3 regions of the Cupriavidus sp. 2TAF22 genome follow, and region 1 is predicted to be linked to each of the others. Evidence: riboswitches for the same ligand, from Rfam matches in the RefSeq annotation. Region 1 holds a riboswitch; each other region holds the start of a gene.
The links. Region 1 has a riboswitch for glycine ahead of gcvT (glycine cleavage system aminomethyltransferase GcvT). Riboswitches for the same ligand answer to the same signal wherever they lie in the genome.
Positions count from the first base shown of each region.

Region 2: it holds a riboswitch for glycine, as region 1 does, so the genes downstream of both, AB4Z48_RS25370 (D-amino acid dehydrogenase) here and gcvT (glycine cleavage system aminomethyltransferase GcvT) in region 1, are expected to answer to the same signal.
Region 3: it holds a riboswitch for glycine, as region 1 does, so the genes downstream of both, AB4Z48_RS34450 (D-amino acid dehydrogenase) here and gcvT (glycine cleavage system aminomethyltransferase GcvT) in region 1, are expected to answer to the same signal.

Region 1 is NZ_JBFRFX010000003.1:230,820-235,777, forward strand. Features, by position in the region: gene gcvP (aminomethyl-transferring glycine dehydrogenase) at 1-1,333, opposite strand, end outside; gene gcvH (glycine cleavage system protein GcvH) at 1,448-1,828, opposite strand; gene gcvT (glycine cleavage system aminomethyltransferase GcvT) at 1,918-3,045, opposite strand; glycine riboswitch at 3,147-3,279, opposite strand; glycine riboswitch at 3,301-3,388, opposite strand; gene AB4Z48_RS05700 (UvrD-helicase domain-containing protein) at 3,598-4,958, shown strand, end outside.
Region 2 is NZ_JBFRFX010000023.1:64,057-69,014, reverse strand. Features, by position in the region: gene AB4Z48_RS25380 (hypothetical protein) at 1-306, shown strand, start outside; gene AB4Z48_RS25375 (GTPase domain-containing protein) at 303-2,024, shown strand; glycine riboswitch at 2,308-2,434, shown strand; gene AB4Z48_RS25370 (D-amino acid dehydrogenase) at 2,483-3,799, shown strand; gene AB4Z48_RS25365 (acyl-CoA synthetase) at 3,841-4,958, opposite strand, start outside.
Region 3 is NZ_JBFRFX010000047.1:6,065-11,022, forward strand. Features, by position in the region: gene speB (agmatinase) at 1-320, shown strand, start outside; gene AB4Z48_RS34440 (branched-chain amino acid ABC transporter substrate-binding protein) at 433-1,581, shown strand; gene AB4Z48_RS34445 (MFS transporter) at 1,848-3,218, shown strand; glycine riboswitch at 3,306-3,405, shown strand; gene AB4Z48_RS34450 (D-amino acid dehydrogenase) at 3,555-4,808, shown strand; gene AB4Z48_RS34455 (hypothetical protein) at 4,934-4,958, opposite strand, start outside.

The sequences.
Region 1 (4,958 bases):
CGCGCGAGGTGGTCTCGTCCAGCGAGATGCCGATGCGGTTGGCGCCGGCGTGGCGCAGGTTGATGCCGCGCGCGGTGGCGGCCGCGTGGATGGCCTCGGTGTTGAAGCCGGTCACCAGCGTGAGCGTGTCGAAGAAGGTCGCGTTGGTGCGGGTGTAGCCGAGCACCTCCAGGCCTGCGGCCAGCGTGGCGGCGAGGCGGTGCACGCGCTGGGCGATGCGCTTGAGGCCCTGCGGGCCGTGGTACACGGCGTACATCGAGGCCATCACCGCCAGCAGCACCTGCGCCGTGCAGATATTGGAAGTGGCCTTCTCGCGCCGGATATGCTGCTCGCGCGTCTGCAGGGCCAGGCGATAAGCCTTGTTGCCCTGCGCGTCGATGGTCACGCCGACCAGGCGGCCGGGCATGGAGCGCTTGAACGCGTCCTTGACCGCCATGTAGCCGGCGTGCGGGCCGCCAAAGCCCAGCGGCACGCCGAAACGCTGCGAGTTGCCCACCGCCACGTCGGCGCCCCATTCGCCGGGCGCGGCGATCAGGGTCAGCGCCAGCAGGTCGGCGGCGGCCACCACCAGGCCGCCGGCGGCGTGCACGGCGTCGGCGATGGCGCGGTAGTCGGCCACGTCACCGTTGACGCCCGGGTACTGCAGCAGCACGCCAAAGGCATGGGCGCCGGCAGCGTCGGCCGCGGGGCCGACCTTGACTTCGATGCCCAGCGGCAGCGCGCGCGTGCGTACCACTTCCAGCGTCTGCGGCAGCACGTCGTCGGCCACGTAGAAGGTGTTGGAAGCGTGCTTGTTGACCCGCTGCAGCAGCGTCATGGCCTCGGCCGCGGCGGTGCCTTCGTCGAGCATCGAGGCGTTGGCGATATCCAGGCCGGTCAGGTCGGTGACCATCTGCTGGAAGTTCAGCATGGCTTCCAGGCGGCCTTGCGAGATTTCAGGCTGGTACGGCGTGTAGGCGGTGTACCAGGCCGGGTTCTCGAAGATATTGCGCAGGATGACGCCGGGCGTCAGCGTGTTGTAGTAGCCCTGGCCGATAAAGCTCTTGAGCACCAGGTTCTTGCTGGCCAGGCCGCGCAGCCTGGCCAGGGCGCCTTCCTCGGTGAGCGGCTCGGTGAACTCGCCCAGCGGCATGCCGTCGCGGCGGCGGATGGCGGCGGGAATGACGGCGTCGATCAGCGCGGCACGGCTGTCGTAGCCGAGTACCTTGAGCATGTGTTGCTGCTCGGCGGCATCGGGGCCGATATGACGGGAAGCAAAGGCGTCGCGCGCCTCCAGTTCGGCCAGCGTGGGCCGGGCACCTTTGGCTGCGTTCATGGGCAGGGGGGCGTTCATGGCAAGAACCTCGTTGGGCGCAGGGCGGCGGGTGGTCAGCCGCGCCGCCGTGCATCAGTCTTCAGTCGCCGCTCCCGTGGCAGGCAAGCCTCGCGGGAGCGGCAGGGTGTCGCGTCAGGCGCCGACGTTGGCCTTGTAGGCGTCCACCGACATCAGGCCGTTGACGTCGTCGCTGTTGGCCGGCTTGAGCTTGAACAGCCACGCATCGAAGGCGTCGGCATTGACGCTTTCCGGCGCGGCGACGGCGGCTTCGTTGACGGCGATCACTTCGCCGGCCACCGGCGCGTAGATGTCGGAAGCGGCCTTGACCGATTCCACCACCGCCAGCGCGTCGCCTGCGCCGACCGACTTGCCCACTTCCGGCAGCTCCAGGAACACGATGTCGCCCAGCGCGTCCTGCGCGTGGTCGGTGATGCCGATGGTCAGCGTGCCGTCGGCTTCGACGCGCACCCATTCATGGGACTCGGTGTATTTCAGGTCGGCGGGGAAATTCATGGGATTCTCCAGATTCAATTTGTTTTTTCAGCGCCCGCCGGGCGGAGGCAATCCGTCGCCGGCGGGCGCGCTGTGACCGGTGCGAGCGTTCAGCTCACGAGTGCCTTGCCATTGCGCACAAACGGCAGTTTAACCACAGTCGCGGCGAGTTTGCGGTCGCGGATCTCGACCTGCACCTCGGCGCCGAGGGCAACGTCGCGCGGCAGGCGGGCAAATGCGATGGACAGGGACAGCGAAGGGCTGAAGGTGCCGCTGGTGATCTCGCCGTCGCCGGCAGTGGTGATCACCTTCTGGTGCGCCCGCAGCACGCCGCCTTTTTCACGCAGGATCAGGCCGACAAACTGCTGGGTCTGGCCGCCGGCGACGAGCGCCGCCTTGCCGGTGAAGTCGCGCTCGCTCTGCAGGTCCACGGTCCAGGCCAGGCCGGCGTTGAGCGGCGAGGTGTGGATATCCATGTCCTGGCCGTACAGGTTCATGCCGGCTTCCAGGCGCAGCGTGTCGCGCGCGCCGAGGCCGGCCGGGCGCACGCCGGCAGCGACCAGCTTCTCCCACAGGCCGGCCACGTTCGCGGCCGGCACCACCAGTTCGAAACCATCCTCGCCGGTGTAGCCGGTGCGCGCCACCATGACTTCGCCCAGGGCGGGATCCTGCACCACGATGGCGTTGAAGGGCTTGAGGGCTTCGCTGGGCTGGGTGGAGGGGAAGGCGCTCCACACCTTGGCGCGGGCGTTCGGGCCCTGCACGGCGACGATGGCCAGCGGCGCGGCGCCCGCGGGGGCGTTGTCGCCGCGGCGCGGGGTGATGGTGACGCCGCTGCCGGTGGCGGCGTTGCGCGCGGTGATCCATTCGATATCGCCGGTCGCGGTGCTGGCATTGACTACCAGGCGGAAGCGGTCCTCGGCGAAGAAGTAGACGATCAGGTCGTCGATGACGCCGCCGCTCTCGTCGAGCATGCAGGAATAAAGTGCCTTGCCCGGCGTCTGCAGCTTGTCCACATTGTTGGCCAGCAGGCCGCGCAGGAAGGCGCGCACATTGGCGCCGGCCAGGTCGACCACGCACATGTGGGAGACGTCGAACATGCCGGCGTCGGTGCGCACGGCATTGTGTTCTTCGATCTGGGAGCCGTAGTTGACCGGCATGTCCCAGCCGCCGAAGTCGACCATGCGGGCGCCGAGTGCGCGGTGGATGGCATTGAGGGGCGTGGCCTGGAGCGTCATGTAGTCCTCGGGGGAAGGCGGAAATCTCGGTTCGAAAACGAAAAAAGGGTCATCCGCCGCCAGACCCGGCGCGCCATGGCGCTGCCAGATCCGCCGCGGCGGATGACCCCTCTGTCCTCGATACCTGAGAGATTACAAGGCGGTCCGGTGGACCTGTGCCCTGCGCGCCCCTTCGGTGGGCACGCTCGCCGTCGCTTGCGCGCGTGGCGGGTGCCGCTCTCCAGAGTACGGCGTGCATCGTGTGCATATTGCAAGCCGATCCGACCAGTCCATGGTGCCTGAGAGTTTTCGGGTGATACCCCTTCGGCGGCGCAAGATCTGCGCGCTCTCCCGGCCGGATGGCGCGACTCTACAGGCAGCCCCGGTGGCTTGTCAACGCGTGGCGCGCGGCACGGCACCGGCACCCCGGGGCCGGCAACCCGGCGTGTTAACATCTGCGGCTGCTGTCGCTTGCGGGGACATCACCCCGGTGCCGCAGTCTTCACAGGCAGCCCTGGCCGCGTCGTCTTCGCCAGCCATTTCGCCATCCGCTTCCGCCACCACGCCAAACGCATGACCCACGGACTCAATCCCGCCCAATCCGAAGCCGTCCGCTATCTCGACGGCCCCTGCCTGGTGCTGGCCGGCGCCGGTTCGGGCAAGACGCGGGTGATCACGCAGAAGATCGCGCACCTGATCGAGGACAAGGGGTTCGAGCCCAAGCATATCGCCGCGGTGACCTTCACCAACAAGGCCGCCAAGGAGATGCAGGAGCGTATCGCCAAGCTGATGGAAGGCAAGACCACGCGCGAGGGCCGCCGCATTCCGCTCAAGCAGATGACGGTCAGCACCTTCCACTCGCTCGGCGTGCAGATCCTGCGCGCCGAGGCCGAGCACGTGGGGCTGAAGCCGCGCTTTTCCATCATGGACTCGGACGACTGCTTCGGCCTGGTGCAGGAGCAGCTCGCCACCACCGACAAGAAGCTGATCCGCAGCGTGCAGAGCACCATCTCGCTGTGGAAGAACGGCATGGTCGATCCAGAGACCGCCATCGCCACCGCCGAGAGCGCCGACGACCACCAGGCCGCGCTGGTCTACCGCAACTACGTGGCCACGCTCAACGCCTACCAGGCGGTGGATTTCGACGACCTGATCCGCCTGCCGGCCGAGCTGTTCGCGCGCGACGAAGCGGTGCGCATGAAGTGGCAGAACCGCCTGCGCTACTTCCTGGTCGATGAATACCAGGACACCAACGCCTGCCAGTACCAGCTGCTCAAGCTGCTGGCCGGCGGCTCGCACCTGCGCGCGCCGGCCTTCACCGCGGTGGGCGACGACGACCAGGCCATCTACGGCTGGCGCGGCGCCACGCTGGACAACCTGCGCCTGCTGCAGACCGACTTCCCCGATCTCAAGGTGGTCAAGCTGGAGCAGAACTACCGCTCCACCGTGCGCATCCTGGAGGCCGCCAACGCCGTCATCTCCAACAATCCGAAGCTGTTCGACAAGAAGCTGTGGAGCGAGCACGGCATGGGCGACCCCATCGCCATCAACCCGATGAACGACGAGGAGCACGAAGCCGAGTCGGTGGTGTTCCGGCTCTCGGCGCACAAGTTCGAGCGGCGCGCGCAGTTCCGTGACTACGCCATCCTCTACCGCGGCAACCACCAGGCGCGCCTGTTCGAGCAGATCCTGCGGCGCGAGCGCATTCCCTATGTGCTGTCGGGCGGCCAGAGCTTCTTCGACAAGGCCGAGATCAAGGACATCTGCGCCTACCTGCGCCTGATCGCCAATCCGGACGATGATCCCGCCTTCATCCGCGCCATCACCACGCCGCGCCGCGGCGTCGGCAACGCCACGCTGGAAGTGCTGGGCACCTTCGCCGGGCAGGCCAAGGTCTCGCTGTTCGAAGCGGCCATGATGGGCGGCATCGAAGG
Region 2 (4,958 bases), on a different contig from region 1:
CACGCATTCAAGCTTCCCGGTGAGTCTGACGGCAGCAAGCTGAAGCAGCTATCCGAGTGGCTGGGCGGTGAAAGGCTTCTGCTGGTTGACCGGCTCGCCCCGCTCGAACGACAAGTGCGCCAGGCACTCGGGATAGACAACTGCGGCTCGGCGATTGCGTCAGTGGCGATAGCCCCGGGCCGGGAGGCGGCGACCGTCTTGCTTAGCGAAATGCAGTGGGAACAAGCAATCGGGGCTGGGTCGACTTCCATTCAGCTGGCGGAGCAATTGCTTGGCATCTCAATTCACACTGGAGTGCTGTTGTGACGCCTGGATTTCAAGACACTCGCGACGCCGTCCGCCACCTCATCCGCGACGCGGCCTCAATCATTTCGCATTGGCCAACTTCATCTTCGGAATCGTTGCGCGCGACCCTGCAATACTGGCAGGAAACGTTAAAGGCTGAGGCCCCATGGAGAATCGCGCTACTCGGCGAGGCGGGAGTTGGCAAAACCAGCCTCATCCGGGCGGTGTCAGGGAACGACGAAGCGCACCTCGGAACGGATGAGCCAACTGCGGCGGTAGGCGAGCATGACTGGCACGGGATGGTATTTGTGGATACGCCAGGCCTTTATCTTTCCCCCAGTGAACTCGTGGGCGGGGCAGCACTCAGTGCGGCCATGGAGGCCGACATGATATTGCTCGTCGTTACACCCGAACTTCCCTATCGGGCCCAGGCAGGCATATTGAGAAGGCTGCTAGACCAAGACAACCTCTGTCTCGGCAGACCATGCTGCCTGGTGGTCAACAAAATAGACCGGGACCGCAATGGAGGCGCCGGCATGCAACAGCGGATTGAGGCGGTATTGGGTAGACGCATCGGCATTCCCGTGCTCCACTGCTCGGTGGCAAAGTACTTCCATGCCAGGCAGGCCTCGGCCGGCTTCCGCGAGCGACTGCTGCGGCAAAGCAGATTGTCGGCGCTGGTGACCAGCCTTTCCGCCTGGGGAAACCAGACCGGTCAGGCGAGCCGGGCGATTGCAGCCATCAGCGCTGTGGAAGGCGTTATGCGGGATGTCATGCAATCCGGCGACGAGCCCTGCCTGCAAGCACGCATAGCCTGCGTCCAGAAGGAAATCGCCGAGCTTGAACAGGCAAGGGAACACCTGCATTCGCTCGCGCGCCTATGGCATCGGCAAGTCTATTCAACAGTACTGGGGCGTGCCGCGAAAGCAATGGAACGTCTGGACGGCACCGCCGAGGCTCCGGAGGTGCAGGCGTTCTTCACCTCCACGCTTGACCAGATGAAGGAGGACTTGAGCAAGCTTTGGTGCGAAATGGAGCGACAGCTGCACGAAATCCTTGGCGGCGCGGGGAAGCAACTCGAGAATCGCACAACGCAGGCGCTCCACATGCCGTGGTCCGGCGGCAGCTTCGCGCCAGGCACACCCGGCTCACTGGATGCCATCCGCATCCCAGCTAGCCCGGCATTGCGTCTGACGCGGCTTGTCAATAGCGCAACCGGGCCAATAGCAGGCGGACTGGAAGCCGCTTCGATAAGCACAAAGGCACTCGGCAATCTCCTCTACGAAATTGCCGGGTCCACCGGGATAAGGCTGGTCAGGACGGAGGCTCTCCGTCGAGCTGGCCTCATCACAAGAGCATCGGGAAGACTAGCGGCATTCAGCCCGTTGCTAGCAACCATCCTCGACCTCTATCTGCATTTTCGGGAAGAGAAAATCGAGGATGCCAAACGGCGCTACGTTACGGACCTGCGCCGCTCGCTTCGCGCTGCATTCAGACAGCACGCCGAAGCATCGGCGCTAGGCACCAGCAATGCCATCGAGAGGTTCGGAAACACGGCTCTGGACAACATCGCGGCAAATCTGACTGGTCAACTGAAGGATATGCTGGAACGCCAGGCCATCAGTATCGGGCTTGGCAAGCAGTCGGAAGAGGTAGCCGACCGCTGCAAAGCACTGAAGCAGCAATTGCATGATGCACTCAACGGTGCCACGCCGCGGATACCAGGCACTGCACCTTGAACCCTATTGCCATATTGGTCCGCCACCTGTAAAAGCCTGCGCTACTCGTGCCCTGCTCCCGAGCTCGCCGGCTCCAAAAATTGGCCGGCCAGACTGCTACAGAACCTTGCTACAGCGCGCGGCCCGGCGGCGGGGCGCCGCCGGGCCGCCATACTGCCCTTGCAGTCTCTCTGCAACGCGTGCTATGTTGCGGCTTCCAGGAGAACGAGACACCTCCGCCGTATCAGGTGGGTGTCTCTACCGAAGGCGTACCCCTGAAACGCTCAGGTGCAAAAGACTGGAAACCGAACAAACTGGAGAGCGCCGGACCGCACACCGACCAGGTAAGCGGCACGCGGCCGCCGAAGGGGCAAGCCGGTACCCGTGGTGGGTGCGGCGAATCTCTCAGGCAAAAGGACAGTGGGGGCAGGCAGGCCAGATGGCTTGCCTGCCCCTTTTTGCTATCCGGAGCCTGAGAAATGAAAGTCATCGTGATGGGAGCCGGCGTGATCGGCGTTGCGTCTGCGTGGTACCTGGCCCGTGCCGGGCACGAGGTCGTGGTGCTGGAGCGCAATGCGGGCGCGGCCCGGGAAACCAGTTTTGGCAACGGCGGGCAGATCTCGGTCAGCCATGCCGAGCCTTGGGCCAACCCGGCCGCGCCGCTGAAGATGCTGCGCTGGCTCGGGCGCGAGGATGCTCCGCTGCTGTTCCGCCTGCGCGCAGATCCGGCGCAGTGGTCGTGGGGACTCAAGTTCCTGCGCGAGTGCACGGCCAGTCGCTCCACCCACAACATGATCCAGCTGCTCAACCTGGGCACCTATAGCCGCGCCAGCCTGCAGGCGCTGCGCGCCGAGACCGGCATCGAGTACGACCACCTCACGCGCGGCATCCTGCATTTCTATACCAGCCAGAAGGAATTCGACGCGGCCGTCGAGCCGGCGCGCATCATGCGCGAGCTGGGCTGCGAGCGCCGCGTGATCGGGCCGGACGAAGTGGTGCGGCTGGAGCCGGCGCTGGCGAATATCGCGCCGCGTCTGGCGGGCGCCACCTATACCAGCGAGGATGAATCGGGCGATGTGCACCGCTTCACCACCGCGCTGGCCGCGCGCTGCGAAGCGCTGGGCGTGCGCTTTCGCTATGGCGTGCGGGTGCAGCGCCTGCATGCCGAGGGCGGCAGCATGCACGGGGTGGAGATTGCCGACGAGACTGGCGGCTACCAGATCGAGAGCGCGGACGCCTACGTGCTGGCGCTGGGCAGCTTCAGCCCGATGCTGGCGCGCCCGCTCGGGGTCAAGCTCGACATCTATCCGGCCAAGGGCTATTCGGTGACGCTGCCGGTGCTCGACAGCGAGCGCGCGCCCAGCGTGAGCCTGACCGACGACGAGTACAAGCTGGTGTTCTCGCGCTTTGGCGACCGCCTGCGCGTGGCCGGCACAGCCGAACTCAACGGCTATGCGATGGATCTGAACCCGGTGCGCTGCGAGGCCATCGTGCGGCGCACGCTGGAAGTGTTCCCGGGCATGAGCCGACCGGAGCTGGCGAAATTCTGGACCGGGCTGCGCCCTGCCACGCCGGGCAACGTACCTTATATCGGCGCCAGCGCCATCGGCGGGCTCTACCTGAACACCGGCCACGGCACGCTTGGCTGGACGCACGGCTGCGGCTCGGGCCGTGCGATCGCGGACATCGTCAGCGGCCGCGTGCCGGAGGTGGATTTCGCCTTTACGGGCGCGCTGCCCGCCGGTGGCACGACGCGGCCGGCGACGCTGGCGTCCGCGCAGCGGGCCGTCCACTAGCCCCCGGCCCCGGTGGCGCCGGCCGGCGCCACCGCGCGTGGCTAGACGTCGATGGCCGTGTCCGACTTGACCTTGCGGCGCAGCTCGAACTTCTGGATCTTGCCCGTCGAAGTCTTGGGCAAGGGCCCGAAATACACGGCCTTGGGCACCTTGAAGCCAGCCAGCAAGGTGCGGCAATGCGCGATCAGTTCCTCGGCCGTGGCGCTGGCGCCGTCTTTCAGCTCGACGAAGGCGCAGGGCGTTTCGCCCCACTTGGCATCCGGCTGCGCCACCACCGCCGCGGCCAGCACGGCCGCATGGCGGTAGAGCGCGTCTTCCACCTCGACGCTGGAGATGTTCTCGCCGCCGGAGATGATGATGTCCTTGCTGCGGTCCTTGATCTTGACGTAGCCGTCCGCCGTGCGCACGCCCAGGTCGCCGGTGTGGAACCATCCGCCGGCGAAGGCTTCGCGCGTGGCCTTCTCGTTCTTGAGATAGCCCTTCATGCAGATATTGCCGCGGAACATGATCTCGCCGATCTCCTCGCCGTCGGCGGCCACTGGCTGCATCGAATCCGGATCGAGCACCGCCACCCCGGCCTGCAAGTGGTAGCGCACGCCCTGGCGGGCCTTGCGGGTGGCGCGGTCTTCCTGCGACAGCGCGGCCCAGTCGTCCTGCTCCGCGCACACCGCGGCCGGGCCATAGGTCTCGGTCAGGCCGTAGACGTGGGTCAGCTCGAAACCCATTTCTTCCATCTGCGCCAGCACCGCCGCGGGCGGCGGCGCACCGGCCACCATGCCGCGCACCGGGCCGCGCAGGCCTTCGCGCCAGGCCGGCGGCGCGTTGACCAGCGCGGTGTGGACGATGGGCGCGGCACAGTAATGGGTCACGCCTTCGTCGCGCATCAGGTCGAACACCAGCTTGGGCTCGAACTTGCGCAGGCACACATTGATGCCGGCGCGCGCGGCGATGGTCCAGGCAAAGCACCACCCGTTGCAGTGGAACATGGGCAACGTCCACAGGTAGACCGCGTGCTTGGGCAGGTCCCACTCGAGGATGTTGGACACGGCATTGATGGCTGCGCCGCGATGGTGGTAGACCACGCCCTTGGGGTCGCCGGTGGTGCCCGAGGTATAGTTCAGGGCGATGGCGTCCCACTCGTCGGCGGGCCATTGCCAGG
Region 3 (4,958 bases), on a different contig from region 1:
GCAAGCTCGGCATCCAGGGGGTGCTGGACCGCATCCCGAAGGGCGTACGCTATTACCTGACCATCGACATCGACGGGTTCGACGTCTCCATCGCGCCTGGCACAGGTACCCCGAGCCATGGCGGGCTGACTTACTACGAGGGTCTGGAATTGTTCGCTGGCCTGGCCGAGCAGGGCGACGTGGTGGGGATCGACCTGGTAGAAGTCGCTCCCGACTATGACCATACGGGATCCACCGCCATCCTTGCCGCGCAGCTTTTGCTCAACACGATCGGCCGGGTGATGCACCAGCGCAAGCTCAAGCGCGCCGCTGCGCGCTGAGCGCTGAACGCAAAAGGGGCCGCGTCGTCATCAGGCATGCCGTCGTCTTTACATGGCCATGCAGCGCGCCATTCAGCGGCGTCGCGCGACCTGGCAAAAAAGGGGAGCCGCAATGTTTCGTCAATCTCGTTTCTGGGCAGGCCTGGCCGCCGGCGTGCTGGCGTGCCCGTTGCCGTCCTTCGTCATGGCTGCGGAGCAGCAGGTCGTCAAGGTCGGCCTGACGGGGCCACTGTCCGGCCCGCAGGCCGCCATTGGCAAGGACAATGAAAACGGCCTGCGCATGGCCATCGATCAACTGAATGCGCAAGGCCTTGTCGTCAACGGCAAAGCCGTGCGTTTTAGCCTGGTCTCCGAGGACGACGCCGCAGATCCGCGCACCGGCATGTCGGTTGCCCAGCGCCTGGTGGACGGGGACGTGAAGGTGGTGTTCGGGCCGTTCAACTCGGGCGTCGCCATCCCGATCTCCCGCCTGCTGGACCAGGCCGGGGTAGTGATGGCAACGGTGGCTTCGAACCCGGCAGTCACCCAGTCCGGGTACACCTATGTCTTCCGGATCTCGGCCAATGACAGCCAGCTTGGCAAGCGCATGGGCGAGTTTGCTTCGGTCAAACTGCGCGCCAGGCGTTTCGCGGTCATCGACGACCGGACCGCCTACGGCCAGGGTGTGGCGGACGAGTTCGTCAAGGCAGCCAGGGCGCAAGGCATCGAGATCGTCGCCCGCGAATACACCTCGGACAAGGCCGTAGACTTCGTCCCGATTCTGACCCGAATACGCGGCATGAAGGTGGACGGCATCTTCTATGGTGGCTACTACTCGCAGGCCGGACCCCTGCGCAGCCAGATGAAGCGGCTCGCCATGGCCGACGCCTATCTGCTCGGTGGCGATGCGATGTGCAATATCGAACTGGCCAGGCTGGGGGGCGATGCCGTGGACGAGCATGTGTACTGCCCGCAGGGCGGTCCCGTGCTCGAGAACACCGGCCCGGGGCGCCAGTTCAAGAGCGACTACAGGAAGCGCTACAACACCGATCCGCTCACTTACAGCGCGTCTATCTATGACGGCCTCAGGTTGGTAGCCCAGGCGATGAAGACAGCCAACTCGGTCGAGTCGGCGCAGTACCGGGCAGCGCTGGCGGGTATCGATATGGAGGGCGTGGCCGGCCGATACCGCTTCGACCCCAACCGCGACCTGCGGGATTCGCCGATCACCATCTACACCTACCGCAACAGCGCCCTGGTGCCATTGCCGCAGGACAGGTAGCGCCAGTTCGCTGGCATGCCTCGTCGGCGGGCGCGACATAGCCGTGGCATCGGGATTTCGTTTTCTTGTCGATGGATCGGCGATCCGCTGTATCGCTGCGCCTTCTTACCCTGCATAAGGAGTTCAACACCCCTTATTACCCACAGAGCAGATCCACAAGACACACAACAAGACACACCACAAGACTGGTCGCCGGTTGCATGCGGCAAAAGCCCATGCCTGGATAGACGTAGCGCGACCAGGACAAAATAATCCGGAGACAGAGTATGAGTAACACGAAATCCTTGCGCGGCGCGGAGGTGCTACCAGGTGGCAATCGCCCGGGATACCCGGCGAGCCAGGCCCGCAGCAGCGCCGTGGATGCCGACACCAGGCAGGTACTGCGCCGCGCTACCGCGGCAGGCTTTATCGGCACCTTTATCGAGTGGTTCGACTACGCCGCCTACGGCTTTCTTGCAACCGTCATTGCGGTAGTGTTCTTTCCCAAGAGCGACCCGACCACCAGCCTGATGGCTACCTATGCCGTATTCGCGCTGTCCTTCGTCGTGCGTCCGATCGGAGGGGTGATCTGGGGGCATTTCGGCGACAAGTTCGGCCGGCGCAATACGCTGTCGCTGTCGATCATGATCATGTCCTGCTCGACCTTCCTGATCGCCTTCCTGCCGACTTACGGGCAGGTGGGCTTGTGGGCGCCGGTACTGCTGCTTGTCATCCGGCTGGTCCAGGGCTTCTCGGCTTCAGGCGAATACGCCGGCGCCTCGGCCTTTCTTGCCGAATATGCACCGAACCGCAAGCGCGGGCTCTACACCAGTGTCATCCCTGCCGCGGAAGCCGCCGGCCTGCTGTTCGCGTCGCTGTTCGTCGCCGGGCTGCATACGGTGCTGACCTCCGGACAGTTGCTCGAATGGGGCTGGCGCGTGCCGTTCCTGCTGGCCGCCCCTTTTGGGCTGGTTGGCCGTTACATCCGGCTTCAACTAGAAGATACGCCGAAGTTCGTCGCGATGGAGCACGCCAATCACGCACCGCAGGCGCCGCTGCGCGAGTTGCTCACCTCGCATCGCCGTACCATGCTGGTCGGCTTCGGCGTGACCTGCCTGAACGCCGTCGGCTTTTACTTGTTGCTCAGCTATATGCCTGTGTACCTGTCAAAGGAACTCGGCATGAGCGACTCGGTGTCCTTCCTGGTCTCTACCGTATCGCTGGCCAGCTATGTCGTGATGATTTTCGTGATGGGCCTGCTTTCCGACCGGTTCGGGCGGAAGACGATGCTGGTTTCCGCCTGCATCCTGTTCGCGCTCTTCACGGTGCCGCTGTTCCATTCGCTGTCGAGCGCCAGCATCGTCGGCATCTTGCTGATTCAGGTGGCACTGGGCGCCTTCCTCACCATCAACGACGGCACGCTGCCGTGCTTCCTGTCGGAGAGTTTTCCGACCCGCGTGCGATATAGCGGCTTTGCACTGTGCTTTAACAGCGCGAACGCCTTGTTCGGCGGCACCGCCCCCCTGGTCGCGACCTGGCTGATCAGCGCCACGGGCAATAAGCTTGCACCAGCCTGGTACCTGGTCGGGGCTGCGGTGGTGTCGCTGATTGCCATCCTGGCCAGCCGTACGCCTTCGGGCGGTGCGTTACCGGACTAAGCAAGCAAGGGGCGCAGCTTGACGCATCGGCTGTGATCCCGGGCAGCCCGGCCGCAAATCGGCCGCTAAGCGGCCACTAAGCGGCTGCAAGACGACGCAGGAGAGACCGGGGATGGTACGTGCCATCCCCGGCGCCGACGGAGCAACCACCCCGGAAACTCTCAGGCAAAAGGACTGTGGCGTCGATTCAAGAATCTGGAGAGTGGCATTGCAAGGAATGCCCACCGAAGGGGACGGCACCGGTCACCGGCCGCTGCCAAAGCTCTCAGGTACCGGGACAGATGGGGTAGGAAGCCGAGGATTCGGCCATCGCTTTGCCTGACAGAGGACCCTGCCATGTCTCAAATCATAGTCATAGGCGCCGGCATTACCGGCGTCACCACCGCCTACACGCTATCGAAACTCGGATACGAGGTGACTGTCGTCGACCGCCATCTTTATCCCGCCATGGAGACGTCGTTCGCCAATGGCGGCCAGCTCTCCGCGTGTAACGCGGAAGTCTGGAACAGCGCGGGAACGATACTAAAAGGGCTGAAATGGATGCTGAAACGCAACGCGCCGCTGCTGGTGAACCCGAAGCCGTCGTGGCACAAATACTCGTGGATGGGGGAGTTTGTGTCGAACATCGCGCGTTATCGGGAGAACACCATCGAAACGACGAAGTTGGCGATTGCCGCCCGCCAGCATCTCTTTGCCATGGCCGAGCAGGAGAATATCCAGTTCGATCTGGAGCGCCGCGGCATCCTGCACTTCTATCATGACAAAGCGGCTTTCGAGGCCGCGGGCAGGACGAACGCGCTACTCGTGGCAGGCGGACTGGAGCGCTTTGCGGTGTCGCCGCAGGAGATCCGGGCGATCGAGCCGACGTTGCAAGGCCAATACTTTGGCGGGTACTTCACGCCATCCGATTCAACCGGGGATATCCATAAGTTCACGCGCGGCCTGGCGCTCGCTTGCGAGCGCCGCGGCGTGCGCTTCCTGCAGGGCTGGGACGTGCGAAGCATCGACCTATCCGCCAGCGGCGTGCGTATCGGCCTGCAGGCGGTGGACGGTGTGGCGTCGCCATCGGTCCACGCCGGTGCCGCGTACGAGATCGCCGGCGATGCGCTGGTGGTTTGTGCCGGTGTGGGCAGCCGGCATATTGCCGGCATGCTGGGCGACAGGATCAATGTCTATCCGGTCAAGGGATACTCCATTACCGTGCACCTGGACGATGCCGACAGCGTGGCGAACGGGCCGTGGGTCAGCCTGCTCGACGAAAGCGCAAAGATCGTGACGAGCAGACTTGGCAAGGACAGGTTCCGCGTGGCAGGTACCGCCGAATTCAATGGACAAAACCGAGACATCCGAGCCGACCGCATCGAGCCGCTCGTGTCATGGACGCGTCGCAACTTCCGAATCAATACCTCCCGCGTAGTCCCCTGGGCGGGGCTTCGCCCGATGATGCCGGACATGATGCCGCGCGTGTCAAAAGGCAGGGCGCCACGGGTGTTCTACAACACCGGCCATGGCCATCTTGGATGGACGTTGTCTGCTGCAACAGCGGCAACGATCGGCACGACCATCGCCGAGAGCTATCCCGTTGGGTAGGAGGCAGTCGGACAGCAAGGCAAGTCAGGTATCTCGCTCCGGGCAGGAGCGAGCTTCGCATGTCGGCGCCGGGGGCTCCTTTACTGCGCCTACGTCGACTGGCGGCCCCGTGCTGGGGAGCCGCGCTACTGGGCTGGGATGGTGATCAAC